Regions from separate parts of the Xanthobacter wiegelii genome, predicted to be linked through region 1. Evidence: predicted binding sites of a transcription regulator. Region 1 holds the regulator's gene; each other region holds the start of a gene.
The links. The regulator LexA, encoded in region 1, represses DNA repair genes until DNA is damaged. The targets are predictions, from matches to a motif close to TGTTCNNNNTGTGTTCNG.

Region 1 (7,144 bases):
ATCGACAAGCGCTTTGACGCGGTGGACGCGCTGGCGGCGGGCTTTCCGGCCGGCACGGTCTCCGGCGCGCCCAAGGTGCGGGCCATGGAGATCATCGACGAGCTGGAGAGAGACAAGCGCGGCATCTATGCCGGCGCCATCGGCTATTTCGGCGCCAATGGCGAGATGGACACCTGCATCGTGCTGCGCACGGCGGTGGTGAAGGACGGGCGCATGTTCGTCCAGGCCGGCGCCGGCATCGTCTACGACTCGGTGCCCGAGAGCGAGCACCAGGAATGCGTGAACAAGGCCAAGGCCCTGTTCCGCGCCGGCGAGGAAGCCGTCCGCTTCGCCGCCCGCGCCGGGAAGGGGCAGTGAGGGGATGGGGATGACACGTCACGAGCGATGGTGAAGCGGGAGCAGCCCTGACTCCCTCTCCCCTTGCGGGAGAGTGCCGGGGTGAGGGGTTCGCGCCGCTTGCGCGAGGGCCGGGACGGCTGAGCCGCCCCCTCACCCCCGACCCCTCTCCCGCAAGGGGAGAGGGGGAGCTACGCGAGTTACCTGCCCATCACCATTGACCGTCCGTCATTCCTCGCCTTAACACCCGCTATTCCCGCTAAAGCGGCGCGGGGCCGGAGTTCCAGATGTCCGCCACCCAGGTTTCGGCCAATCCCTCCCCGAAGGTCACGCTGATCGATAATTACGACAGCTTCACCTACAACCTCGTCCATTATCTCGGTGAGCTTGGCGCCACCGTCACCGTCCACCGCAACGACACCGTGAGCGTGGAGGACGTGCTGGCCGAGAAGCCGGACGCCATCGTGCTCTCCCCCGGCCCCTGCACGCCCAACGAGGCGGGCATCTGCCTCGATCTCATCGCCAAGGCGGGGGACACCGTGCCGATGTTCGGCGTGTGTCTCGGCCATCAGGCCATCGGGCAGGTGTTCGGCGGCGACGTGGTGCGCGCGCCCTCCCCCATGCACGGCAAGATGAGCGAGATTCTGCACGAGGGCAAAAGCGTCTTCCGCGGGCTCAACCATTCCTTCCAGGCGACGCGCTACCACTCGCTGATCGTCGAGCGGGACACCCTGCCGGACGCGCTGGAAGTCACGGCCCACACCGGAGACGGGCTCATCATGGGCCTCGCCCACAAGAGCCTGCCCATCCACGGCGTGCAGTTCCATCCCGAGAGCATCGCCTCGGAGAACGGCCACGCGCTGATCCGCAATTTCCTCGAGATCGCCGCCGCCTTCAACGCGCAGAAGGCCAAGGACTGAGACGGGGGACGAGGACACACCATGGACCAGTTCAAACCCCTGCTCGGCAAGGTGGCCACCGGCGCAAGCCTCAGCCGCGAGGAAGCCGCCTTCGTGTTCGACCGCATGATGTCCGGCGAGGCGACGCCCTCCCAGATGGGCGCGCTGCTCATGGGCCTGCGCGTGCGCGGCGAGACGGTGGAGGAGATCGCCGGCGCGGTCTCCGTCATGCGCTCCAAGATGCTCACCGTGGAAGCCCCGGACGAGGCGGTGGACGTGGTGGGCACCGGCGGCGATGCCTCCGGCTCCTACAACATCTCCACCTGCGCCAGCTTCATCGTCGCGGGCGCCGGGGTGCCGGTGGCGAAGCACGGCAATCGGGCGCTCTCTTCCAAGTCCGGCGCGGCGGATGTGCTCTCCGCGCTGGGCGTGCGGCTGGATCTTGATCCGGCCGGAATCTCCCGCTGCATCGGCGAGGCCGGCATCGGCTTCATGTTCGCCCCCTCCCACCACCCGGCCATGAAGCATGTGGGCCCGACGCGGGTGGAGATGGGCACGCGCACCATCTTCAACCTGCTCGGCCCGCTCTCCAATCCGGCCGGCGTGAAGCGGCAGATGGTGGGTGTGTTCGCGAAATCCTGGATCGTGCCTTTGGCCGAGGTGCTGAAGGCGCTGGGCTCAGAGAAGGCGTTCGTGGTCCACGGCTCGGACGGGCTCGACGAGATCACCATCTCCGGCGGCACCGACATCGCCGTGCTGGAAGACGGCCGCATCCACACCTTCACCCTCAATCCGGAAGATGTGGGCCTTTCCCGCGCCCCCGCCGAGGCGCTGAAGGGGGGCGATGCCGCCTACAATGCCGCCGCCCTGCGCGCCGTGCTGGACGGCGCCCCCGGCGCCTATCGCGACGTGGCGGTGCTGAACGCCGCCGCCGCGCTCGTGGTGGCCGGACACGCGAAGGACCTCACCGAGGGCGTCGCCTTGGCGCAGACGAGCCTCGACACCGGCTCCGCCCGCGCACGGCTGGAACGGCTCGTCACCCTCTCCGCCTCTCTCGCCCCGGAGGCCGCGCAATGAGCGACATCCTCACCAAGATCGAGGCCTACAAGCGCGAGGAAATCGCCGCCGCCAAGAAGGCCCGCCCGCTCAACGAGATCGAGGCCGCCGCCCGCTGCGCGCCCCGGGTGCGGCCCTTCGCCGGGGCCATCGAGCAGAGCCTCTCGGAAGGTCGCACCGCGCTGATCGCCGAGATCAAGAAGGCCAGCCCCTCCAAGGGCCTGATCCGCGCGGACTTCGATCCGCCGTCGCTTGCCCGCGCCTACCAGCGCGGCGGCGCCACCTGCCTCTCGGTGCTCACCGACACGCCCTCCTTCCAGGGCGCGCCGGACTATCTGAAGGCCGCCCGGACGGCGGTGAGCCTGCCGGTGCTGCGCAAGGATTTCATGTACGACACCTATCAGGTGGCGGAAGCCCGCGCCTGGGGGGCGGACTGCATCCTCATCATCATGGCCGGGGTGGACGACGCCCTCGCCCGCGACCTCGCGGATGCGGCGGCAGCGTATGGCATGGACGCCATCGTGGAAGTCCATGACGACGCCGAGCTGGACCGCGCGCTGGCGCTGCCCTGCCGGCTCATCGGCATCAACAACCGCAATTTGCGCACCTTCGAGACCACGCTCGAAACCTCCGAGCGCCTCGCGCCCCGCGTGCCGAAGGATCGCATCGTCATCGGCGAGAGCGGCATCTTCACGCCGGCCGACGTTGCGCGGCTGGCGCAGGTGGGCATCGGCACCATCCTCGTCGGCGAGAGCCTGATGCGTCAGGAGGATGTCGCTTCCGCGACGTGCCAGCTGCTCGCAGGCTAGGCTTGCCGTATACGTGAAGTTACGCCTTAATACGTGAGGTGGCCCGAGAAGAGGCCGCAGCACCGGCCCCTGCGTCGCCGGTGCCTCACGGGAGGAACAGCTTCATGAGGACCACGCTTTTCACGGCGCTCGCCGCCGCCAGCCTTCTCGCCATCCCGACCTTCGCCACCCCCGCCTTCGCGGCCGACCCGACGGGCCTGTGGCAGACCCCCACCCGCAGCGGGCAGGTGGAAATCTCCAAATGCGGCGCCAGCCTCTGCGGCCGCCTCGTCTCCTCGGAAGGGCTGAAGGCCGATCCGGCGCTGAAAGACGTGAACAATTCCAACGCCAGCCTGCGCGGCCGGGCGCTGAAGGGCCTCACCATCCTCACCGGTTTCTCCGGCGAGCCACAGGAATGGACCGGCGGCAGCATCTACAATGCCGAGGACGGCAAGACCTATTCCGGGACCATCACCATGGACGGCGACAACACGCTGAAGCTGCGCGGCTGCGTGGTGGTTCCGCTCTGCAAGACGCAGGTGTGGACCCGCCTGCGCTGAGCGCCGACCCGCGCCGGCAACACAGCCTTTCCGCGGCCCTGCGGCTGCGGCGGTGGACAGGCGCCGCCGCGGACGCCATCTTCCCGTCCGACATCGAATCCGGGAAGACCGCGACGGCCATGGCCAGCCTGACCCATCTCGACGACCAGGGCGCCGCCCGCATGGTGGACGTCTCCGACAAGGACGCGACCACCCGCGAGGCGCTGGCCGAGGGCCGGGTGGCGATGGCACCGGAGACGCTGGACCTCATCCTCTCCGGCAACGCCAAGAAGGGCGACGTGCTGGGCGTGGCGCGCATCGCCGGCATCATGGCCGCCAAGCGCACCCACGAGCTGATTCCCCTCTGCCATCCGCTGATGCTGACCAAGGTGGAGGTGGAGGTGGTGCCCGACCCCGCTTTGCCCGGCCTTCACGTCACCGCCCGCGCCAAGGTCACGGGCCAGACCGGCGTGGAGATGGAGGCTCTGACCGCCGTCTCCGTCGCCTGCCTCACCATCTACGACATGGCCAAGGCCGCCGACCGCGGCATGCGGATCGAAGGCATCCGCCTCTTGGAAAAATCCGGCGGCCGCAGCGGCCATTTCCGCGCCGACGCCGGAGCGGCCTGAGCCTTTTCCGCTAATCACAGCACGTCCAGAGTGAGGGAGCCGCGCCATGGCGCTCATGACCGTCGAGGAGGCCACCGCGCTCATCACCCAGGGCGTCGTCGCGCTCGGCGTCGAGGAGGTGCCGGTGCAGGCCGCCGCCGGTCGCGTGCTGGCGCGCGATCTCGTGGCCCGCCGCACCCAGCCGCCGGCCGACATGTCGGCCATGGACGGCTACGCCGTGCGCGGTGCCGATATCGTCGAGACACCCGCCCACCTGACGGTCATCGGCGAATCCGCCGCCGGCCGGCCCTTCGCGGGCACGGTGAGCACCGGGCAGGCCGTGCGCATCTTCACCGGCGCGGTGGTGCCGGAGGGCGCCGACACGGTGGTGATCCAGGAGAACGTCACCCGCGAGGGCGACACCATCACCACCACGGCGCCGACTGCGGCCCTGCGCAACGTGCGCAAGCGCGGCTGCGATTTTTCTGAAAGCACGCCGGGCCTCTTTGCCGGCCGCCGCCTGACCGGCCGCGACATCATGCTCGCCGCCGCCATGGACCATGCGACGCTGCCGGTCGCCCGCCGCCCGCGCGTCGCGCTGCTGCAGACCGGCGACGAACTCGTGCTGCCGGGCCAGGGCACCGGCAAGGACAGCGAGATCGTTGTCTCCAACGCCTTCGGCCTCGCCGAGCTGGCCCGCCGCGCCGGGGCGGAGGTGACCGACCTCGGGCTCTTCAAGGACGATCTCGCCGCCATCCGGGCCGTGGTGGCGCGGGCGCTCTCCGGTGAATTCGATCTCGTGGTGTCCTCGGGCGGTGCCTCGGTGGGCGATCATGACCTCATGGCGCCGGCGCTGAAGGCCGAGGGGGTGGACCTCTCCGTCCACAAGATCGCGCTGCGCCCCGGCAAGCCGCTGATGTTCGGCCATCGGGGCGATGTGCGGGTGCTGGGGCTGCCCGGCAATCCGGTCTCCTCCCACGTCTGCGGGATGATCTACCTCGTCCCCCTCGTCCGCGCGCTCCAGGGCGATTCCCGCCCCGGCCCCGAGACCGTGCCGGCGCGCCTCGCAGCCAACCTGCCGGCCAATGACGTGCGGCGGGATTTCATGCGCGCCACCCTCGAGCGCCGGCCGGACGGCACGATCCACGCCACGCCCTCTCCCTCCCAGGACAGCGCCATGCTGAGCATTCTCGCTGCCGCCGACTGCCTTCTGGTGCGCCCGCCTTTCGCGCCCGAAGGCCGCGTCGGCGATGCGTGCGAGATTATTCTCCTCGACGATTGAGCGCTTAACGGAGCCTTCACCACTTGCGGAACACAAAAGGAACAGATAAAGACTGTTCATGATTTGTTTCGCGGCGCACCGGGCTGGGTGCGCCTGAAATCGGGACCGGCCAGAGGCGCTGGCTCCAGACGGTGCGTGCAAGGAACGGGGCCAGGGAATGCTCACTCGGAAGCAATACGACCTTCTGCGCTTCATCCATGAGCGGCTGAAGGAAACCGGTGTTCCCCCCTCCTTCGACGAGATGAAGGAGGCGCTGGACCTGCGCTCCAAGTCCGGCATCCATCGTCTGATCACCGCTCTGGAAGAGCGCGGCTTCATCCGCCGCCTGCCCAACCGCGCCCGCGCGCTGGAAGTCGTCCGCCTGCCCGACAGCGTCGCGCCGGGCCTTGCCTCCGCCCGCTCGGCGGGGCGTGGCTTCTCCCCGTCCGTCATCGAGGGCAGCCTCGGCAAGGTGCGCCCGGTGCCCGAGGATGATGAGGCGGGCCAGGTGGTCTCGGTGCCGGTCATGGGCCGCATCGCCGCCGGCACGCCCATTTCCGCCATCCAGAGCCGCAGCCACACCCTGAACATCCCGCCGGAAATGCTCGGCAGCGGCGAGCATTTCGCCCTTGAGGTGCGCGGCGACAGCATGATCGAGGCCGGCATCCTCGACGGCGACACGGTCCTCATCCGCAAATGCGATTCCGCCGACACCGGCGACATCATCGTCGCGCTGGTGGACGACGAGGAAGCCACCCTCAAGCGCCTGCGCAAGAAGGGCGCCTCCATCGCGCTCGAGGCCGCCAATCCGGCCTATGAGACGCGCATCTTCGGTCCCGACCGCGTGCGCATCCAGGGCCGCCTCATCGGCCTCATGCGCCGCTACTGATCCTTATTTCTCCTGCGGGAGATTCGGAACGGGGTGAGGGGCGCGGCGGTCCACGCTCAACGGGCGCCTGCGCTTTCCTGAAGGCGTTGCCCCTCACCCCGACGCTTGGCCGACATGTCACGGAGCCATTGCATCCGCCTGCGGATCGCCGGCATCGGCGGCGCCGGGTTCGGATGCGGGCTCCGGCGGCAAGGGCGCCATCCAGGGGCGGGATACGGCGGCCTTCCGGCTTGGCTCGGCGACGAGCGTGCCATCGCGGAGGGAGAAGGCGAGCGTTCCCGTCCGCACCAGCTTTTCCAGCGTCAGCACGTCCGCCTGGCAGGCGCGCGGCGGGACGTCTCGGGTGACGACCATGCGGGAATTCAGGCAATCCGCCTCCAGGCTTTCGACACGTCGGGACACGGCGATGGTGCCGCCGCCGGGCAGCGGCGCGGTGCAGCCCAGGGGATCGCAGGTGAAGCCGGCGGCAAGGTCCCTGGTTCCGGCCGTGCGGCGGTCCCCCTCCCGCGTCAGCCACTGCTCCACCACCAGCTTCTGGCCGGAGGCGCCGAGCACCGAGAGGCGGCCGTCCGGCATCCGCACCGCCACCGTCTGCGCATCGGGCGCGACGAGGAGGTCCGGCCTCATCGGCGCACCCGCGACAAATCCCGCGATGCCGAGGGGAACCAGCGCCGCGAGGGTGAGCACACCCCGCAGCAGGCAGAGGGCCAGCAGCGCGAGGGACAGCCACAGCAATGTTCCGGCGCCGATGAAGGCGGCGCGGATGTC
Region 2 (7,144 bases), 2.2 Mb from region 1:
GGAATCCGGCCGGGCGAAATAGATGTACTCGAAGATGCAGGGGCGCGGCGCCATCTCCGGGAACGGCTTGAAGGACTGCACGCCCTCCTCGTCGATCACGATGACCTCGCCGTTCTCGATGTCGCGCACGTAGCGCGCGCCGATGATGTCGAGGGCGCAGGTCTCGGAGGCGAGGATGGGCGAGCCCTCCAGCGAGCCCAGCACCAGCGGACGGATGCCGAGGGGGTCGCGGGCGCCGATGAGCTTCTTGTTGGTGAGCGCCACCAGCGAATAGGCGCCTTCCAGGGTGCGGATGGCATCGATGAAGCGGTCCACGAAGCGGGGCTTCCGGGAGCGCGCCACGAGGTGGAGGATCACCTCGGTGTCGGTGGTGGACTGGGTGATGGCGCCTTCGCGCACCAATTGGCGGCGCAGGGTGAGGCCGTTGGTGAGGTTGCCATTGTGGCCCACGGCGAAGCCGCCGGCATCCAGCTCGGCGAAGAGCGGCTGCACGTTGCGCAGCAGGGTCTCGCCGGTGGTGGAGTAGCGCACATGGCCCACCGCGCTGTCGCCGGGCAGGCGGGCGATGACGGCGGCGTCGGAGAAGGCGTCGCCCACGAGGCCGAGGCGGCGCTCGGAATGGAAGCGGCGGCCGTCATAGGAGACGATGCCGGCGGCTTCCTGTCCGCGATGCTGGAGGGCGTGGAGGCCGATGGCGGTGATGGCCGCCGCCTCGGGGTGATTGTAGATGCCGAAGACACCGCATTCCTCGCGGAGGCGATCGCCGTTCAGGTCGAGATCGAGGTTGCCGGGGCGGCCATGGCCGTCCGCGATCGAAGCGCCGTCTTCGCCGGCCGCTGAGATCGGCCCGTCACATCCCAAGTCCATCATGCACCCTCCGCAGGGCCGGTCAGGCGGCACCGTGCGAGCTTGCGCCGGGAAGGTTGGACCGGGAGCACCCATAGCGCGGAAGGCGAAGCGCCCCCGCGTGACTGCCCCGGCCGACCGGCCGGCCTGTTGCTGCCCCCAAAAAGAACCTACCGCTGTCCCCCCGTCGGGGCGGCCGGGGCGGCAGGCGTGTCGCCCTCCTCAGCGGCGGGCGGCTTCTTCAACTTGCTCAAGATGGTGTTTTCAGGGTCATCCGGCAACTGCGCCTTCAGCCACTCCCCCGCTTTCGTGATGGCGGGGAGCGATTTGGCGTTGGCGACCCACGGGGGCTGCTTCTCCGGCGGCACCAGCCAGTTGAAGAACAGGAGCGCGATCACCATCAGCAGCAGGCCGCGGGCGAGGCCGAAGGCGAAGCCGAGCGTGCGGTCGAGGGCGCCGATTCGGCTGTCGAGCACCAGGTCCGAGATGCGCGCGGTGATGATGGAGGCAATCAGCAGCGTACCGAGGAACAGCAACGCCACCGTCACGGCAAGAGCAGCCGAATCCTGCGAGATGTACTGCTTCACCACAGGCAGTGCCGACTTGTAGAAATACACCGTGACACCGGCCGCGACGACCCACGAGAGGATGGAGAAGACCTCCCGGAGGAAGCCCCGGACCATCGCCAGGATGCCGGAAATCAGCATCACAGAGAGAACGATAATGTCGAGCAAGGTTATGGGCATCGGCGCATCGATCCGTGATAGGCGCACCGCCAAGCGCGCATGCGCGCGACATGCCCCTCCCCCGGAGGCCCGGCCGCGGGGGTGATATAGCTTGCGCGCCCGCCCGCGTCACCTTTCCTCGTCGTCGCCCCATTCCGCATGTTCCACGGCCCTTTGTGGGGGATTGCGGTCATGGCTGCCCCGCGCCTCGCGCATGGCAGAGTCGCGCGTCTCGCGCCCGGCTGGCCGGCGGGGGGCGCTGGCCGCGATGCCGGCCACCAGCTCCGCCAGAGACGACACCGGCCGCACCGACACCGGCGGGTCGAGCCCGTCGAGGCCGCCGGAGGGGATGATGGCGCTGGCGAAGCCGAGCTTCGCCGCCTCCTTCAGCCGCGCCTGCGCCTGCGAGACGGGGCGCACCGCCCCCGTGAGGCTCGCCTCGCCGAAATGCACCGCATCCGCCGGCAAAGGCGCGCCGGTGAGCGAGGAGACGAGGGCGGCGGCCACCGCGAGGTCCGCCGCCGGCTCGCCGATCTTCAGCCCGCCCGCCACGTTGAGATAGACATCGTGCCCGCCGAGCCGCACGCCGCAGCGGGCATCCAGCACCGCCAGCACCATGGAGAGGCGGTTGGGGTCCCAGCCCACCACCGCCCGGCGCGGCGTGCCGAGGGAGGAGGGGGCGACCAGCGCCTGGATCTCCACCAGCACCGGGCGCGTGCCCTCCATGCCGGCGAACACGGCGGTGCCCGGCGCGCCGGCGTCGCGGTTGGAGAGGAACAGCTCGGAGGGGTTGGCCACCTCGGAGAGGCCGCGCCCCGTCATCTCGAACACGCCGATCTCGTCGGTGGGGCCGAAGCGGTTCTTCTGGGCGCGCAGGATGCGGAACTGGTGGCCGCCGTCGCCCTCGAAGGAGAACACTGCGTCCACCATGTGCTCCACGACGCGCGGGCCGGCGATCTGCCCGTCCTTGGTGACATGGCCGACGAGGATGACGCAGGCGCCGGTCTGCTTGGCGTAGCGCACGAGAAGCTGGGCCGAGGTGCGCACCTGCGTCACCGTTCCTGGCGCGCTCTCCACGCTGTCCGACCACATGGTCTGGATGGAATCGATCACGACCATGTGAACGGGTGGCCCGCCCGACAGCGTGGCGATGATGTTCTCCGCATTGGTCTCGGCGGCGAGGCCGACCTCGGCCTTTTCCAGTCCGAGCCGCTGGGCGCGCAGGCGCACCTGGTCCACCGCCTCCTCGCCGGAGACGTAGACGACGCGCAGCCCGCGCTGGGCCAGCGCGGCTGAGGCCTGCACCAGCAGGGTGGACTTGCCGATGCCGGGATCGCCGCCGATGAGCAGGATGGAGCCGGGCACGAAGCCGCCCCCGGCCACCCGGTCGAGTTCGCCGATGCCTGAGACGAGACGCGGGGCGGGCTTGGCCGTGCCCTCCAGCTTCTCCAGCACCACCGCGCGGCCCTTCCGGCCGGAGCGCTGGGCGGCGGGGACGCTGGCGGCCACCGCCACTTCCTCGGAAATGGTGTTCCAGCCGCCGCACCCCTCGCACTTGCCCTGCCAGCGCGCATAGACCGCGCCGCAGGACTGGCAGATGAAGGACGTGTCGCGCCGGGCCATGAGCATCACCCTCGGCGCGGGCGGGCCGGCCGGGTCTTGAGAAGCCCGAATCTCGGGCGATGTTCTCTATATATCCCATCGGCCCCGCGCACGCCGGGGAAGGTGCGCGGTTGCGCCCTTTCTGCGGAGCATCCCCAAGTGGCAGGATCAGGGCACCTCTGCTAATCAGCGTGCAGCCCTTTTTGCGCATTCAGGGAATTGCCCGTGTTCCGAGACCAACCGGCTCCCATGCCTGCTGCGCCGAACGCACCCGCCCCCGGCCCGGCCGAAGTGGCCGCATGGGCGCGCGCGGCGTCCGATCCGGCGGCCTTCGCCGCGGAGCAGCAGGCGCTGGGGCGGGTGTGGACCTTCCTGTGCCTCGATGCCGAGGTGGCGGAGGATGGCCAGTGGTTCCGCACCGATCTCGGCGGGCGCTCGGTCTTCATCCAGCGCTTCGGCGACCGGCTGCGCGGCTTCGAGAATGTCTGCGCCCACCGCTTCCATCCCATCCGCCGCGAACGCAGCGGCAAGGGCGCGGTGGTCTGCGCCTTCCATCACTGGCGCTACAACGCCGAGGGTCAGGCGCTGGGCATTCCTGTCTGCGACGAGGCCTATGGCTGCCTGCCCAAGCAGCTCGGCGCGCGGCTGAAGTCCATCGAGGTGGAGGCGTTCGCCGGGCTCGTGTTCGGGCGCTTCCCCCATCCCGGCGGCGAGAGCCTCGCGGATTTTCTGGGCGATGCCGCGCCCATCCTCGCCGCGCTCTGCCCGCCGGGGCAGGCGTTCACGCGCTTCTGCGCCGAGGTGCCGGCCAACTGGAAGTTCCTCACCCACGTGACGCTGGACGATTACCATATCGTCGCCGTCCACCCCTCCACCTTCGGCGCCAACGGCTATCTGAAGGCGAAGGATGTCACCTATGCCCGCTTCGGCCGGCACAGCGCCTATACCACCGAGCCCGGCGACGACCCGGTGGCCGGCGTGCTCGCGGATTGCCGGGCCGGCACCTACCGGGCCCGCGACTATTTCATCATGAACCTGTTCCCCACCTTCGGGGCGTCCCAGTTCCACACCATCACTCTGCTCGGCCGCGCCTATTATTCGGTGATGGTGCTGCGCTATGCGCCGCTGGCCCATGACCGCTCGCGGCTGGAGGCCTGGCTCATCGACGGCCCGATCGCGCCGCCGCGGCCGGGGCTTCTGGGCGTCTTCGACCGGTTCGCGCAGAAGGTCGTCGCCCGCATCGTGCCCTTCTATGCCCGCCGGGTCCTGGCCGAGGACAATGCGGTATGCGAGGGCCAGCAGACCGTCGCCCGCCAGATCACCGAGGACCAGCGCCTGAGCCCCGCCTTCGAGACGCGCATCGGCTGGTTCGAGGAGACCTATGCGGCGGAACTCGCCGCCGCGCGCCAGCCCCTCGCGCCTCAGCCGCCGATGTAGCGGCGGGCGTAGCGGGCGCCGAGGGAGGTCAGCACCTCGTAGCCGATGGTGCCGGAGCGGGCGGCGAGGTCGTCCACGCTGATGCCGTCGCCGAGGAATACCGCCACGTCGCCCCGCTGCACGGAGCCTTCCGGCAGGTCGGTGATGTCGAGGGTGGCGAGGTCCATGGAGACGCGCCCCACGAGGTGGCAGCGCCGGCCGGCAACGATGGCCTCCACGCCCTTGGCGAGGTCGGAAGACCCGGCGGCGCGGAACAGGCCGTCCGCATAGCCGATGGAGACGGTGGCGATGCGGCTCGGCCGCTTCAGCCGCTCGGCGGCGCCATAGCCGACCGTTTCGCCGGCCGCGACACGCGACACCTGGATGATCTTGGCTTCCAGCCGCACCACGGGCCGCAGCGGCGGCACGCCGGTGATGGCGACGCCGCCATAGAGAAAGATGCCCGGCCGCACCAGCTCGAAGCGGAAATCCCGCCCCAGCAGGGTGCCGGCGGAATTGGCCAGCGAGCCCGGCACGCCCCGGAAGCGGCGGATCACGTCCGCGAACACCGCGCGCTGGCGGGCGGTGAGCGGGTGGCCGGGCGTGTCGGCGCAGGCAAGGTGGCTCATGACGAGGCTCGGCGTGAAGCCGAGCATCCTGCGCGTGCCGGCGAGCTGAACCGCCTCGTCCACCGACAGGCCAAGCCGGTTCATGCCGGTATCCACATGAATGGCGGTGGGCAGGTCCGCGCCCTGATCGCGGCAGAAGTCGCTCCACTCGGTGATTTCGGGCACAGAGCCCAGCACCGGGCGCAGGTTCGCCGCGGCATGGTCCGGGGCGGTCTGCGGCAGCAGGCCGTTGAGGACGTAGATCATCGCCTCGGGCAGGAGCGCGCGCAGCTCCAGCGCTTCCTTGAAATGGGCGACGAAGAAGGTGCGGGCGCCCGCCTGCCACAGGGCCGGGGCGACGCGGGCGATGCCGAGGCCGTAGGCGTTCGCCTTCACAACCGCCGCGCATTCGGCCGGGGCGGCGAGCGCCGCGAGGGTGCGCCAATTGTCGGCGACGGCCGAAAGATCGACGGTGAGGATGGCACCGGCCTCGCGCTCCTCGCGCGCCTGACGCTCTTCGTCCTCCCGGCTTTCGGCCGCCTGCGGTGCGCCGGTCAGTGGCGCTCCGGCAGGTGGTCCTCCCGCGCCAGGTTGGAGAAGCGGGTGAACTGGGGCTCGAAATGCACCTTCACCGTCCCGGTCGGGCCGTGGCGCTGCTTTCCGATGATGATTTCGGCCGTGTTCTCGGCCGCCTTCATCTCGATCTCCCACTTGAACCACTCCTCTGTGCCGGGCTTCGGCTCCTTGTTCTTAAGATAATACTCCTCGCGGTAAACGAACATGACCACGTCGGCGTCCTGCTCGATGGAGCCGGATTCACGCAGGTCCGAAAGCTGCGGCCGCTTGTCGTCGCGGGATTCCACCTGACGCGAGAGCTGGGACAAGGCCATCACCGGCACCTGCAGCTCCTTCGCCAGCGCCTTCAGGCCCGTGGTGATCTCGGTGATCTCCTGCACGCGGTTCTGGGACGAGGACTTGGACGAGCCGGAGAGCAGCTGGAGATAGTCGATGACCATGAAGTCCAGCCCGCGCTGGCGCTTCAGCCGCCGCGCCCGCGCCACCAGCTGGGCGATGGAGATGCCGCCGGTGTCGTCGATATAGAGCGGGATGGTCTGCATGGTCTGGGCGGCGGCTGCGAGCTTGGAGAACTCGCTCTCCGAGATGTCGCCGCGCCGGATCTTGTAGGAGGCGATCTCCGCCTGCTCGGCAAGGATACGGGTGGCGAGCTGCTCGGCCGACATTTCCAGCGAGAAGAAGCCCACGACGCCGCCGGAGACGGTTTCCGTCGATCCGTCCGGCCGGGTCTCGCCGCGATAGGCGGCGGCGATGTTGAAGGCGATGTTGGTGGCGAGCGAGGTCTTGCCCATGGCCGGTCGGCCGGCGAGAATCACAAGGTCCGAGGGCTGGAGGCCGCCCATCTGGTGGTCGAGGTCGTCGAGGGCGGTGGCGATGCCGGAGAGATGGCCGTCGCGCTGGAAGGCCTTGGAGGCCATGTCCACCGATTCGCGCAGCGCCTCGCCGAAGCGCTGGAAGCCGCCGTCATAGCGGCCCGTCTCGGCGATCTCGTAGAGGCGCTTCTCGGCTTCCTCGATCTGGTCCTGCGGGGTCGCGTCCACCGGGGCGTCATAGGCCTCGTTGACGATCTCCTCGCCGATGCGGATCAGGTCGCGCCGCACCGAGAGGTCGTAGATGGTGCGGCCGTAGTCCTCGGAATTGATGACGGTGGTCGCCTCCGCCGCCAGCCGCGCGAGATATTGCGGGCCGGTGAGGCCGGCCACATCGAGGTCGGCGGGCAGGAAGGTCTTGATGGTCACCGGCGTCGCGAGCTTGCCGGCACGGATCAGCGCCGACGCCAGCTCGAAGACGCGGGCGTGGATGGGCTCGTAGAAATGGCGCGGCTCGAGGAAGTCGGAGACGCGATAGAACGCCTCGTTGTTGACGAGGATG
Region 3 (7,144 bases), 540 kb from region 1:
GCAGCTCAGCGTCGCGTTGTCATCGCGCACCGTGGAGCCGAGCAGCAGCGGGCGCACGCCATCGATGGTGAGGAAGAATTGCGACAGGTGCCGGGTGTCGCGGTGGAACAGGCCATGGTTGCTGGCAAGGCCGGGGACGGCGTCGCCATGGGCATCGAACACGGCGAAGGTCTCGTCGTGCTTGAGCGTGCGCGGCATCGCCTCGATCTGCGAGGCGCTGGCCGCGATGGCATAGCCCGGCTCCTGCGGGTCTGCGGCAGCGGCGCGGGCCGCGGCATCAGGTGGGGGCATTGACGCGCCCGTCGATCAGTTCGCGCAACGTCATGCGGGGGGGCACGGGTGCGGCAAGGCGCTCATAGAGGGCCACATAATCCCGCGCCATTCGCGCCGTCGAGAAGCGTTTCACGAACGTGCGGCGAATGGCGGCGCGATCGAGCCGGTCAAGCTCGCCGACGCGCGCCACCGCCTCGTCCTGATCGGCGACGATGAAGCCGGTAAGCCCGTTCTCCAGCACCTCCGGTACAGAGCCGCACCCATAGGCGATGGTGGGCGTGCCGCAGGACATGGCCTCGATCATCACCAGTCCGAACGGTTCGGGCCAATCGATCGGGAAGAGCAGAGCCCTGGCATTGCCGAGGAACTGCGCCTTCTGCCGCTCGTCGATCTCGCCGATGTACTCGACGCCGGGGGTCGCCTCCACCATGGGGCGGATCTTCTGCTCCCAGTAATCCTCGTCCACCCGATCCACCTTGGCGGCGATCTTGAGCGGCAGGCCGGAGCGGGCAGCGATCTCGATGGCGCGGTCCGGCCGCTTCTCCGGCGAGATGCGGCCGAGGAAGGCCAGATATTCGCCGCCCGCCGCATTGAAGGGCAGCAGGCTCTCCGGCAGGCCATGATAGATGGTCGACGCCCAGTTCACCGGCGGCATGGGCTTGCGCTGGTGGTTGGAGATCGAGACCAGCGGAAACTCGTCATACAGCGCATAGAGCCGGTGCGCGGCGACGCTGTCGAGGCGGCCGTGCAAGGTCGTGAGCGTGCGCGGCGCGTGCTCCTTCAGCACGGGATAGTGCAAAACGTCGACGTGCACATGGATTACGTCGAATTCGTCCGCCCGCCGGCGCACCCGCTCCAGCATGAGCATGTGGAACACGATGGGGTCGACCGGACCCGGCGACAGGCGCAGGCCCATCTCGCACATGGGCTCCAGCTGTGCGGACGTGAGCGAATCGCCGCTGGCGAACAGCGTTACCTCATGACCCTGCGCCACCAGCTCCTCGGTAAGATAGGAGACGATGCGTTCGGTTCCTCCGTAACGACGCGGCGGCACGCTCTCGATGAGCGGCGCGATCTGGGCGATGCGCATGTGTCTCTCCTCCGGCGTCGCCGGCGCGATGTGGACCGAGGATGCGGACGTGAACCGGGTTCTTTCGCCTGAACGCGGCGGGTCGGGTCGTGGTTTCACTGCAGGTGCGAAAGAGTTGCGCCGGCCGACCTGCACTGGACGCGTCAGCTTGGCGGTGGGGCGATGCCGCGGTGCTGCGGATATACGAAATGTTATCCACACGCTGTGGACGAAAGAGAACATATTGCGAACTGAGAACAAAACAGGTACAACTGCTACGTTCTTATTTCCCTTGCACCAGCACCGGAGCGCGGCGATGACTCAGGCGACACTCCGACTCGTCGAAGGTTCTTCCATGGACAAGACCAAGGCGCTGGATGCCGCCCTCTCGCAGATCGAGCGGCATTTCGGCAAGGGCTCCATCATGCGGCTCGGCAAGGGTGGAAAAGCCCTTGAGATTGAGAGCATTCCCACCGGTTCTCTGGGGCTCGACATCGCGCTGGGCATCGGCGGCCTGCCCAAGGGGCGCGTCGTCGAGATTTACGGCCCCGAATCCTCGGGCAAGACCACGCTCGCACTTCACACCATTGCCGAATCTCAGAAGCGCGGCGGCACCTGCGCTTTCATCGATGCCGAGCACGCGCTCGACCCGATCTATGCCCGCAAGCTGGGCGTGAACCTCGACGATCTGCTCATCTCCCAGCCCGACGCGGGCGAGCAGGCGCTGGAGATCGCCGACACGCTGGTGCGCTCCGGCGCAGTCGACGTGCTGGTCGTCGATTCCGTGGCGGCCCTCACCCCACGCGCCGAGCTTGACGGCGAGATGGGCGACAACCAGCCCGGCCTGCAGGCCCGCCTCATGAGCCAGGCGCTGCGCAAGCTCACGGCCTCCATCTCCAAGTCCAACACCATGGTTATCTTCATCAACCAGATCCGGATGAAGATCGGCGTGATGTATGGCTCGCCGGAGACCACCACCGGCGGCAACGCGCTGAAGTTCTACGCCTCGATCCGCCTCGACATCCGCCGCATCGGCGCCATCAAGGAGCGCGACGAAGTGGTGGGCAACCAGACCCGCGTGAAGGTGGTGAAGAACAAGCTGGCGCCGCCCTTCAAGCAGGTCGAGTTCGACATCATGTATGGCGAGGGCGTCTCCAAGACCGGCGAACTGCTCGATCTCGGCGTCAAGGCCGGCGTGGTGGAGAAGTCCGGCGCGTGGTTCTCCCACGACAGCCAGCGTCTCGGCCAGGGCCGCGAGAACGCCAAGACCTTCCTGAAGCAGAACCAGGAGGTGGCGGCGCGCATCGAGGCGGCCATCCGCCAGAATGCCGGCCTTATCGCCGAGAAGATCCTCGCCGGCGATCCCGAGGAGGATGCCGAGGGGTCGGCCGCCGACGCCTGACCCTGACTTCGGGCGTGGCGGCTGCCGTGTCCACAGGTTCAGCGCGGGCGGGGCCGGACAGGCTCCGCCCGTTCGCGTTCCGGGTGCCCTTTCGTCTGCCCGGCTTGGCCTTGTGGCCTGGCGTTTCTGGACAAGCGGCGGACCCATCGTTAAACGAACCCGGTTCCGCCCGCCGCAAGGTCCGGGGAACCGCGCGACGCCCGAGGGATCGGCCCCGATCCGGCCCGAGGCGCTGGCGCGCGCAGCGATCACCAGAGCCGGCCGCCGCAAGGCCCGGCCTCCTAAGGACAGTGCCGGCACCATGAGCGGCGTCAACGAGATCCGGTCGAGCTTCATCGACTACTTCGTCAAGGAGGGCCACGAGGCCGTCGCCTCGTCGCCCCTCGTGCCGCACAACGACCCCACGCTGATGTTCACCAATGCCGGCATGGTGCAGTTCAAGAACGTCTTCACCGGCGTCGAGAAGCGGCCCTATTCGCGGGCGGTGACATCGCAGAAGTGCGTCAGGGCCGGCGGCAAGCACAACGATCTCGACAATGTGGGCTACACGGCGCGGCACCACACCTTCTTCGAGATGCTCGGCAATTTCTCGTTCGGCGACTATTTCAAGGACCGCGCGATCGAGCTTGCCTGGAACCTCGTGACCCGCACCTTCGAGCTGCCGAAGGACCGCCTGCTCGTCACCGTCTACAGCGAGGACGAGGAAGCCTACGGCCTGTGGAAGAAGATCGCCGGCCTCTCCGACGACCGCATCATCCGCATCTCTTCCTCCGACAATTTCTGGTCCATGGGCGACACCGGCCCCTGCGGCCCCTGCTCGGAGATCTTCTTCGACCACGGCCCGCACATCTTCGGCGGCCCGCCCGGCTCGGCGGACCAGGACGGCGACCGCTTCATCGAGATCTGGAATCTCGTGTTCATGCAGTATGAGCAGCTGCCGGGTGGCGAGCGCGTCGGGCTGCCGCGGCCGTCCATCGACACCGGCATGGGCCTTGAGCGAATCTCAGCCGTCCTGCAGGGCACCCACGACAATTACGAGACCGACCTCATGCGCGCCCTCATCGCCGAGGTCGCGGAATTTACCGGCGTCGATCCCGAGGGGCCGCAGAAGGCCAGTCACCGGGTGATCGCCGATCATTTGCGTGCGTCCGTCTTCCTCACCGCCGACGGCGTGCTGCCCTCCAACGAGGGGCGCGGCTATGTCCTGCGCCGCATCATGCGCCGCGCCATGCGCCACGCGCAGCTGCTCGGCGCCAAGGACCCGCTGATGCACCGCCTCGTGCCCATCCTGGTGCGCGAGATGGGCCGGGCCTATCCCGAGATCGTGCGCGCCGAGCCGCTGGCGGAAGAGACGCTGCTGCTGGAGGAAACGCGCTTCCGCCGCACGCTGGAGCGCGGCCTGTCCATCCTGGAGGAGGAGAGCCAGGGCCTCGTCTCGGGCGCCAGCTTCCCCGGCGACGTGGCGTTCAAGCTCTACGACACCTACGGCTTCCCCCTCGACCTGACCCAGGACGCCCTGCGCGCCCGCGGCATCAGCGTCGATACGGATGCGTTCGATGCCGCCATGGCCCGCCAGAAGGCGGAAGCCCGCGCCAACTGGGCCGGCTCCGGCGAGGCCGCCACCGACACGCTCTGGTTCGCCGTGCGGGACAAGGTCGGCGCCACCGATTTCCTCGGCTACGACACCGAGAAGGCGGAGGGCGTGGTCACCGCCCTTGTGCGCGACGGCGCCGAAATTGGGGCTCTGAACGCCGGCGAGACCGGGCTCGTGGTGCTGAACCAGACCCCGTTCTATGCCGAATCCGGCGGCCAGGTGGGCGACACCGGCCGCATGACCGGTGAGGGCGGCATCGTCGTCGAGGTGCGGGCCACCCAGAAGAAGCTGGGCGACCTCTTCCTGCACGATGTCAAGGTGGAGAGCGGCACGCTCAAGCCCGGCACCGCTCTGGTGCTGGAGGTGGAGCACGGCCGCCGCGCCGCGGTGCGCGCCAACCATTCCGCCACCCACCTCCTCCACGAGGCCCTGCGCCGGGTGCTCGGCGAGCATGTGGCGCAGAAGGGCTCGCTGGTCGCGCCCGATCGCCTGCGCTTCGACTTCTCCCACCCCAAGCCTCTCAGCGAGGCAGAGGTGGCCGAGGTAGAGGAGATCGCCAACCGCTTCGTGCTGCGCAACGAGCCGGTGGAAACCCGCATCCTCGCGGTGGACGACGCCATCAAGTCGGGCGCCCGCGCCCTGTTCGGCGAGAAGTACGGCGAGGAGGTGCGCGTCGTCTCCATGGGCACGGATGACGGCAACGGCGCGCCCTATTCGGTGGAGCTGTGCGGCGGCACCCATGTGAAGCGCACCGGCGACATCGGCCTCATCTCCGTGGTTTCCGAAGGCGCGGTGGCGTCTGGCGTCCGCCGCATCGAGGCGCTCACCGCCCGCGCGGCCCGCAAGCATCTCAACGGTGCGAATGCCGCGCTCATCGCCACCGCCTCGGCGCTCAAGGCCCCGGTGGCGGAGGTGGAGGCGCGCGTCGCGGCCCTCGTCGAGGAGCGGCGCAAGCTGGAGCGCGAGCTGGCCGAGACGCGCAAGAAGCTCGCCATGGGCGGCAGCCAGGGCTCCGCGGACGCCGTGCGTACGGTCGGCGACATCAAGCTTTTGGCCCGCCAGGTGGAAGGCATCGAGATCAAGGATCTCAAGGGCCTCGTGGACGAGGGCAAGAAGCAGATCGGCTCGGGCGTGGTGGCCATCGTCGGCGTCACGTCCGATGGCAAGGCGGGCATCGTGGTGGGCGTCACCGCCGACCTCACCGCCCGCGTCGATGCGGTCGCTCTGGTGCGTCGCGGCGCCGAGGCGCTGGGCGGCAAGGGCGGCGGCGGTCGTCCTGACATGGCCCAGGCCGGCGGACCGGATGGCGACAAGGCCGAAGCGGCCCTCTCCGCCATCGAGGCGGCGCTGGCGAACTGATCGGCGGCGCGGTCTCATTCTCGCGCGCGGGGTGGATTTGATCCAGCCCCTTGCGTTGCGTCGGTCCTTGTTGCCACACAGGGGTGGGGCGCCGTGGAAGGCAGCGGAGTGGCGACGCGGTGAACGACAGCTTCCTCAAGGATGCGTTCGTCTATCTCCTCGCCGCGGGCGTGCTGGTGCCGCTATTCCATCGCGCCCGCATCGGGGCCGTGGTGGGGTTCATCGCGGTGGGCGCGCTGGTGGGGCCACATGGGCTCGGCCGCCTCGCCGATACGTTGCCGCTGATACGCTTTATCACGATCTCCAGCCCGGAGCGGGCGGCGCCCTTCGGCGAGCTCGGAATCGTATTCCTCCTGTTCCTGCTGGGTCTTGAGTTTTCCACCGCGCGCCTGTGGGCGCTGCGGCGCGAGGTGTTCGGCGTCGGCTGCCTGCAGGTCGTGCTGTGCGGCGTGCCGCTCGCGTTCGGCGCGATCCTCGTGGGATATCCGCCCAGCGTGGCGCTGGTGCTGGGTTCCGTCCTCGCCCTTTCCTCAACGGCGGTGGTCAGCCAGTTGCTGATCGACCAGCACCGCGCCCTTGCGCCGCTGGGCCAGCTCGTGATCGCCGTGCTGCTGTTCCAGGATCTGATGGTCGTGCCGATCCTGCTGGCGGCCGAGCTTCTGACCGGCAATGCGCCGGACGTGCTCACTCTGGCCGGCCTGGCGCTGGCCAAGGCGGCGGGCGCGGTGGCCCTGATCCTCGTAGCGGGGCGCTTCGTGCTGGCGCCTCTGGTCGCGGCGGCGGCATCGACGCGCTCGCGTGATCTCATCATGGCCATCACGCTGGTTGTGGTCGTGGGCTCGGCGGCGGTCACCCACCGGGCCGGGCTCTCCAGCGCGCTCGGAGCCTTTCTCGCCGGGATGCTGCTGTCCGAGACGGCCTACCGCCATCAGATCGAGGTGGACCTCGAGCCCTTCAAGGGCCTGCTCATCGGCGTGTTCTTCGTCACCGTGGGCATGAGCGTCGATTTTGCCGTGGTGCTCCCCCGGCTCGGCTGGGTGGTGGCCGGCGTCGTCTGCATTCTCGTTGTGAAGGTTGCCTTCACGTTTGCCGCCGGGCGTCTCATGCGGGTGGCGGCGCCGACGGCGGCCGAGGCGGCCGTGCTGCTGGCCCAGACCGGAGAATTCGCCTTCGTGGTGCTGGCGCTTCTGGCGGCGAGCGGAGCGCTTGCGCCAGCGGACGCCGGCGTGCTCGTGGCCATGGTGGGCCTCAGCCTCGCGGCGACGCCGCTGCTCGCGCGGGCGGGGCGGCGCCTGGGGCGGCGGCTCGATGCCCGGCTTCATGAAGGTCTGGCGGTGCCACCACCCACACGTCCGGAGCGGCATGTGATCATCGGCGGTTTCGGGCGGGTGGGCCGCACGGTGGCAGAAGCGCTGGATGAAGAGGGTGTCGCCTATGTGGCGCTCGA
Region 4 (7,144 bases), 200 kb from region 1:
CCTGCCCTTCCTCCAGATTGAGCCGCTCGACGATCTCCCGGCGGGTCGGCCCGTCCGCCGTCGCGGTCAGCGCCATGCGCGGCACGCCGGGATAGCGCTCGTGCAGGATGGTGAGTTGGCGATATTCAGGCCGGAAATCGTGCCCCCACTGGGACACGCAATGGGCTTCGTCGATGGCGAACAGCGAGATGCGCGCCCCATCGAGCAGGTTGAGGAAACCGTCCGTCAGCAGCCGCTCGGGCGCCACATAGAGCAGGTCGAGATCGCCCATGGCGAGCGCTCGCTCCACCTGCCGCCCCTCGCCGGGGGCGAGGGAGGAATTGAGCATGGCCGCCTTCACGCCCAGCTGGCGCAGCGCCTGCACCTGGTCGTGCATCAGAGCGATGAGCGGCGAGACCACGATGCCGGTGCCCGGCCGCACCAGCGCCGGCACCTGATAACACAGGGATTTTCCCCCGCCCGTGGGCATGAGCACGAGGGCGTCGCCCCCGCCCACCACATGCTCCACGATCTCCCGCTGCCGCCCACGGAACGCCTCGTATCCGAAGACGTGGCGCAGGACCTCAAGCGGGGTGGAATCATCGAGCGTCGCAGACATGGGGCCTTATAGCCCCCTGCCCTCGCCGGGCAATGCGGGATCGAGCCGCGCCGCCTATCGGCGCCCCGCCGCCAGCAGCAGCGCCGCGCCGCCCACAAGAATGCCGGCAGACACGCGATCCGCCACGAGGGTGAAGCGGCCCTTCAGCGCCGCGCGCGCCTTGTCCGCGACCACCGCCCACAGCATGTCGCCCACCAGCGCGATGACGGCAAAGATGGCCGCCAGCAGCGCGATCTGCGGCACGGGGTTCGCAGTGTCGGTGACGAACTGCGGCAGGAAGGCCGCGTGGAACAGCAGCGTCTTGGGATTGGCGAATGCCACCGCGAGCCCGCGCCCGAAGGCGGCATGGGCGGACGGCGCGGGCGCCTCCACCGCCTTGCCGGCGGCGCGCCACTGCATCACCGCCAGCCACACGAGGTAGGCCGCGCCGGCATAGCGCACCAGATCGAAATGGTGGGAGAAGGCTTCCACCACATAGGCTAGCCCCCCCGCCACCAGCGCCAGCTGGGCGATGAGGCCCACATTGACGCCCGTGGCGGTGAGGAGGCCGGCCTGCCGTCCATGCTTGAGGCTGGTGCCGACGATAAGCGCCACGTTCGGCCCCGGCGTGGCCCCCAGCGCGATGCAGGCGAGCACGAACAGGGCGAGGCTTTCAGCCGAGATCATCGTCTTCTCCCTCCCGAAAGGCCCCGCCCGCTCGGGGCTCAGGCCTCCGGCGTGTCGTCTCCGGCGGCGTCCGCGCCACCCTCGCCCGCTTCTGCGCCCTCGGCGCCCGTGTCCTCGCTGATGTGCTCCACCGAGACCACGCGCTCGCCTTCCGCCGTATCGAACACGATCACGCCCTGGCTGGCGCGGCCGACGATGCGGATGCCGTCCACGGGGCAGCGGATGAGCTGGCCGCCATCGGTGACGAGCATGATCTGGTCAGCATCCTCCACCGGGAAGGAGGCGACAAGCCGGCCGTTGCGCTCGTTCACCGCCATGGCGACGATGCCCTTACCGCCACGGCCGGTGACGCGATATTCGTAGGACGAGGTGCGCTTGCCGTAGCCGTTCTCGGAGACGGTGAGGATGAACTGCTCGGCCGCGCCCATGGCGGCGTACTGATCCTGTCCGAGCTGGCCGTTGCCGATCACGGCCTCTTCCTGGTCCGCCTCGGCCGCTTCGCCCGCCTCGCCGCGCACCCGCCGGCTCATCTTGATGTAGGCGAGCCGCTGCTCGGCGTCGGCATCCACATGGCGGATGATGGCCATGGAGATGACGCTGTCGCCCTCCTCCAGCCGGATGCCGCGCACGCCGACGCTGTCGCGCCCCTTGAACAGGCGCACCTCGGTGGCGGGGAAGCGGATGCAGGCGCCGGCCGCCGTGGTCAGCAGCACGTCGTCTTCCTCCGTGCACAGGCCCACCTCCGCGATGGCCTCGCCCTCGGCGAGCTTCATGGCGATCTTGCCGTTGCGGTTCACCTGCTGGAAGTCCGTGAGCGCATTGCGCCGCACGGTGCCGCCGGTGGTGGCGAACATGATCTGCAGGCGCTGGTTCTCGCCCTCGTCCTCCGGCAGCAGCACGACGGAGGTGATGCGTTCGTCCTGCTCCAGCGGCAGGATGTTGATAAGGGCCTTGCCACGGGCCTGTGGCGCCGCCAGCGGCAGGCGCCACACCTTCATCTTGTAGACCTGCCCCTTGGAGGAGAAGAACAGCACCGGCGCGTGGGTCGAGGCCACGAACAGGCGGGTGACGAAATCCTCGTCCCGCGTCTGCATGGCCGAGCGGCCCTTGCCGCCGCGCCGCTGCGCCCGGTAGGTGGAGAGCGGCACGCGCTTGATGTAGCCCGCGTGGGAAACGGTGACGACCATCTCCTCGCGCTGGATGAGATCCTCGTCCTCCAGATCACCGAAGCCTTCGACGATCTCGGTCCGCCGCGGCGTGCCGAACTCCGCCTTGATGGCGAGCAACTCATCCCGGATGATCGCGCGCATGCGCGGCCGGCTGGCGAGGATGTCCAGATAATCGGCGATCTCGGCGGCGAGCTTGTCCAGCTCGTCAGCGATCTCGTCGCGGCCGAGGGCGGTGAGGCGCTGGAGCCGCAGATCGAGGATCGCGCGGGCCTGCACCTCGGAGAGGCGATAGGTGCCGTCTTCCTTCAGCTTGTGCCGGGGATCGGCGATGAGGGCGATGAGCGGGGCCATGTCCTTGGCCGGCCAGTCGCGGCCCATCAGGGATTCGCGGGCGGTCGCCGGGTCCGGCGCGGTGCGGATGAGGCGGATCACCTCGTCGATGTTGGCAACCGCGATGGCGAGGCCCACCAAGACGTGGGCACGGTCGCGCGCCTTGCGCAGCAGGAACTTGGTTCGCCGGCTGATGACTTCCTCGCGGAACGCGATGAAGGCGGTCAGCACGTCGTGCAGGGTGAGGATGCCCGGCTTTCCGCCGGACAGTGCCACCATGTTCACGCCGAAGGAGGTCTGCAGCAGCGTGAGCCGGTAGAGGTTGTTCAGCACCACGTCGGCCTGGGCGTCGCGCTTGATCTCGATGACCACGCGCATGCCGTCGCGATCGCTCTCGTCGCGGATTTCGGAGATGCCCTCCACCCGCTTGTCGCGCACCAGCTCGGCGATCTTCTCGATCATCGTCGCCTTGTTCACCTGATAGGGAATCTCGGTGACGATGAGAGCTTCGCGATCCTTGCGGATATTTTCGATAGCGACCTTCGCGCGCATCAGCACCGAGCCGCGCCCGGTGAGATAGGCCTGGCGGATGCCGGTGCGGCCGAGGATCAGCGCGCCGGTGGGGAAGTCCGGGCCGGGCAGCAGATCGAGCAGCGCCTCGGGCTCCAGCAGCGGGTCGTCCAGCAAAGCGACGGTGACGTCGATGATCTCGCCGAGATTATGGGGCGGGATATTGGTGGCCATGCCCACCGCGATACCGCCGGCGCCGTTGACCAGCAGGTTCGGGAACTTGGCCGGGAGGACGGTCGGCTCCCGCTCGGAATTGTCGTAATTCTCTTGGAAATCAACCGTTTCCTTGTCGAGGTCGTCGAGAAGGGTGTTCGTCACCTTCTCCAGGCGCACCTCGGTGTAGCGCATGGCCGCCGGGGCGTCGCCGTCCACCGAGCCGAAATTGCCCTGACCGTCGACCAAAGGGAGCCGCATGGCGAAGGTCTGGGCCATGCGCACCAGCGCGTCGTAGACCGACTGGTCGCCGTGGGGATGGTACTTACCGATCACGTCGCCGACCACGCGGGCCGACTTGCGGTACTGCTTGTTCCACTCGTACCCATTCTCGTGCATGGAGAACAGGATGCGCCGATGCACGGGCTTGAGGCCGTCGCGCACGTCGGGCAGGGCCCGGGCGACGATGACGCTCATGGCATAGTCGAGATAGGAGCGGGACAGCTCCTCCGTGATGGAAACGGGCCGGATGTCGGACGGCGGCTCGCCGCCACTCTTCGGCGTTTCGGATTCGGCCAAAAGTCAATACTCGCATGGATTGGTGAGGTGCTTCCTTCTAGCCGATTCACCCTTCCAGCGCCAGTAAAACCCCTCCAGCAGGCTTAAATTTTCACCTTAAAAATCAGATACTTATGGGGCGCATCTCGCGGGCATTCGCACAATCTGGCGCTTTTGCGTCAAACAGGGCCGCAAAAGGCGGAAAAGCCAGCCGCCAAGCGTCCGCGTCGCCGGGGTGGAAAGCTCCTGCCGGCACCGCACGATAATGCAAATGCCCCGGTGGCCGGGAACCAGCGCAAGGCGCCGGAACGAAGGCCGAGCGGGAGGCGAGGCCGCCCGTCAACCGGTTCCGTCCGTCCGCCAAGATCCGCTCAGAAGGGAATTTCGTCGTCGAGGTCGGCGACGGGTCGTCCACCGCCAGATCCGCCACCCATGCCGCCGCCGGCCGGGGCCTGACGACGCCCGCCGCCGGAGCCGCCACTGTAGCCGCCGCCTCCGCCGCCCATGGGGCTCGCGGAGCCGAAGTCCGAGCCGCCACCGTAATCGTCGGCGCCGGCCCCGCCGCCGCCCTCGCGGCCGTCGAGCAGCGTCAGTTCGCCGCGATAAGGCCTCAGCACCACCTCGGTGGTGTAAACTTCACGGCCGTCTTTTTCATACTTCCGAGTCTCAAGCTGGCCCTCAAGGTAAACCTTGGAGCCCTTCCTGAGATATTTTTCGGCAATGCCGACGAGATTGTCGGACATGATGACAACCCGGTGCCACTCAGTCTTCTCACGCCGCTCGCCAGAGGCCTTGTCGCGCCAGTTCTCGGACGTCGCAACGGTAAGGTTGCAGACTCTGTTTCCGCTCTGGAACGACTTCACCTCCGGGTCGCGGCCCAGATTGCCGATCAGGATCACCTTGTTGACGCTGCCGGCCATCCCGCTCTCCTTGCCGTAGTTCCATCGTTCGCCGCGGCCGCTATCGGCGCTCCGCGAAACTCGCACCCTAGCGCTCCCGGCTGGCCATGCGACCCCCGGCGCGGCTTTATCCCCATGAACCGGTGAACCTTCGCCAGCCGCCGTGCGTAACAGGACAGGTCTTAATGTTCACGTTGTGTTCTTAATCGACTTCCGCCACACTGGCAAGAGCGTCGCGGGCATTCGACGCGACTCGCCGCTCTTTTTGGCTGGCTGCTTTCAGGGGTTCTGATTATGTTCTCTTCCGCATCGCACAAGGTCCACTACATTTCCATGAGTTCATGAGCACGCTCCCGGGTGCGCAGAGGGGCCTTTCGGCCGCTGGCGTGCCCGCCGCCGCTTGGGCGGCACGATCGTTCCTCAGGCCCTGACCCCTTTTTGCGCCGCAGGCGCCAGCGGATGCCCATGTCTGATCGCGCAGCCTCCCAGCGTCCCGCGTCCCCCACTCCGCGCCGCGATGCCCGCACCCTTTCGGTGCGCGGCGCGCGTGAGCACAATCTCAAGAACGTGGACCTCGAAATCCCCCGCGACAGTCTGGTGGTGTTCACCGGCCTGTCCGGCTCGGGGAAAAGCTCGCTCGCCTTCGACACCATCTATGCGGAAGGCCAGCGGCGCTATGTGGAAAGCCTCTCGGCCTACGCCCGCCAGTTCCTCGAGATGATGCAAAAGCCGGACGTGGACCAGATCGACGGTCTCTCGCCGGCTATCTCGATCGAGCAGAAAACGACCTCCAAGAACCCGCGCTCCACGGTCGGCACGGTCACCGAGATTTACGATTACATGCGCCTGCTATGGGCGCGCACCGGCGTGCCCTATTCGCCGGCCACGGGCCTGCCCATCGAGAGCCAGACCGTCTCTCAAATGGTGGACCGCACGCTTACCCTTGCGGAAGGCACGCGGCTCTTCCTGCTCGCGCCGGTGGTGCGCGGGCGCAAGGGCGAGTACCGCAAGGAACTCGCCGAGTGGATGAAGAAGGGCTTCCAGCGGGTCAAGATCGACGGCACATTCCACGAGATCGCGGAGGCGCCGGCCCTCGACAAGAAGTTCAAGCACGACATCGACGTGGTGGTGGATCGCATCGTGGTGCGCGCGGATCTCGCCCAACGGCTCGCCGACAGCTTCGAGACTGCGCTCGGGCTCGCCGATGGCATCGCGGTGGCCGAGTTTGCCGACGAGAAGAACGAGGACGGCGATCCACGCCGCATCATCTTCTCCGAGAAGTTCGCCTGCCCGGTCTCCGGCTTCACCATTCCGGAGATCGAGCCGCGGCTGTTCTCCTTCAACAATCCCTTCGGCGCCTGCCCCGCCTGCGACGGCCTCGGCGTGGAGCAGACCATCGATCCGGACCTCGTGGTGCCGGACAAGGCCCGTTCGCTGAAGCAGGGCGCCATCGCCCCCTGGGCCAAGTCCACCTCGCCTTATTACGGGCAGACGCTGGATGCCTTGGCCAAGCACTACCACTTCAAGCTGAACGTGCCCTTCGCCGACCTGCCGGAGCAGGCGCGGGACGTGCTGCTGTTCGGCTCGGGCAGCGAGAAGATCACTTTCCACTATGACGACGGCATGCGCGCCTACGAGACCTCGAAGACCTTCGAGGGCGTGGTGCGCAACCTCGACCGGCGCTGGAAGGAGACCGACAGCGACTGGGCGCGGGAGGAGATTTCCAAATACTTCTCCACCGTCCCCTGCAAGGTGTGCAACGGCTACCGGCTGAAGCCCGAGGCGCTGGCGGTGAAGATCGACGGGCGGCACATCGGCGAGATCGGGGAGCTTTCCGTCAGGGCCGCGTCCGGGTGGTTCGAGGAGCTCCCCGCCCGGCTCACCGACAAGCAGAACGAGATCGCCGGGCGAATCCTGAAGGAGATCCGCGAGCGGCTGCGCTTCCTCCTGGACGTGGGGCTGGAATACCTCACGCTGGCGCGCTCCTCCGGCACGCTTTCGGGCGGCGAGAGCCAGCGCATCCGCCTTGCCTCGCAGATCGGCTCGGGCCTTACCGGCGTGCTCTATGTGCTGGACGAGCCCTCCATCGGCCTCCACCAGCGCGACAACGAGCGGCTGCTGGGCACGCTGAAGCACCTGCGCGACCTCGGCAACACGGTGATCGTGGTGGAGCATGACGAGGACGCGATCCTCGCCGCCGA

Region 2: a site for LexA is predicted at 3,255-3,272, ahead of radA (DNA repair protein RadA). Genes of this name have one in related genera too.
Region 3: a site for LexA is predicted at 1,578-1,595, ahead of recA (recombinase RecA). Genes of this name have one in related genera too.
Region 4: a site for LexA is predicted at 5,130-5,147, ahead of ssb (single-stranded DNA-binding protein). Genes of this name have one in related genera too.

Annotation. Positions count from the first base shown of each region.
Region 1 covers NZ_CM195529.1:2,469,288-2,476,431, reverse strand. Annotated here, with positions in the region: gene trpE (anthranilate synthase component I) at 1-357, shown strand, start outside; gene V5F63_RS11310 (anthranilate synthase component II) at 624-1,256, shown strand; gene trpD (anthranilate phosphoribosyltransferase) at 1,278-2,312, shown strand; gene trpC (indole-3-glycerol phosphate synthase TrpC) at 2,309-3,100, shown strand; gene V5F63_RS11295 (DUF2147 domain-containing protein) at 3,205-3,639, shown strand; gene moaC (cyclic pyranopterin monophosphate synthase MoaC) at 3,759-4,247, shown strand; gene V5F63_RS11285 (molybdopterin molybdotransferase MoeA) at 4,294-5,508, shown strand; gene lexA (transcriptional repressor LexA) at 5,666-6,376, shown strand; gene V5F63_RS11275 (ComEC/Rec2 family competence protein) at 6,494-7,144, opposite strand, start outside.
Region 2 covers NZ_CM195529.1:4,651,986-4,659,129, reverse strand. Annotated here, with positions in the region: gene purF (amidophosphoribosyltransferase) at 1-870, opposite strand, end outside; gene V5F63_RS21750 (CvpA family protein) at 1,017-1,592, opposite strand; gene radA (DNA repair protein RadA) at 1,701-3,194, opposite strand; gene V5F63_RS21740 (aromatic ring-hydroxylating oxygenase subunit alpha) at 3,423-4,610, shown strand; gene alr (alanine racemase) at 4,595-5,677, opposite strand; gene V5F63_RS21730 (replicative DNA helicase) at 5,752-7,144, opposite strand, start outside.
Region 3 covers NZ_CM195529.1:3,013,034-3,020,177, reverse strand. Annotated here, with positions in the region: gene V5F63_RS13965 (amylo-alpha-1,6-glucosidase) at 1-291, opposite strand, end outside; gene V5F63_RS13960 (glycosyltransferase family 4 protein) at 278-1,363, opposite strand; gene recA (recombinase RecA) at 1,659-2,744, shown strand; gene alaS (alanine--tRNA ligase) at 3,046-5,697, shown strand; gene V5F63_RS13945 (cation:proton antiporter domain-containing protein) at 5,817-7,144, shown strand, end outside.
Region 4 covers NZ_CM195529.1:2,664,332-2,671,475, forward strand. Annotated here, with positions in the region: gene recQ (DNA helicase RecQ) at 1-598, opposite strand, end outside; gene V5F63_RS12300 (LysE family translocator) at 653-1,264, opposite strand; gene gyrA (DNA gyrase subunit A) at 1,303-4,065, opposite strand; gene ssb (single-stranded DNA-binding protein) at 4,416-4,964, opposite strand; partial or broken gene uvrA (excinuclease ABC subunit UvrA) at 5,409-7,144, shown strand, end outside.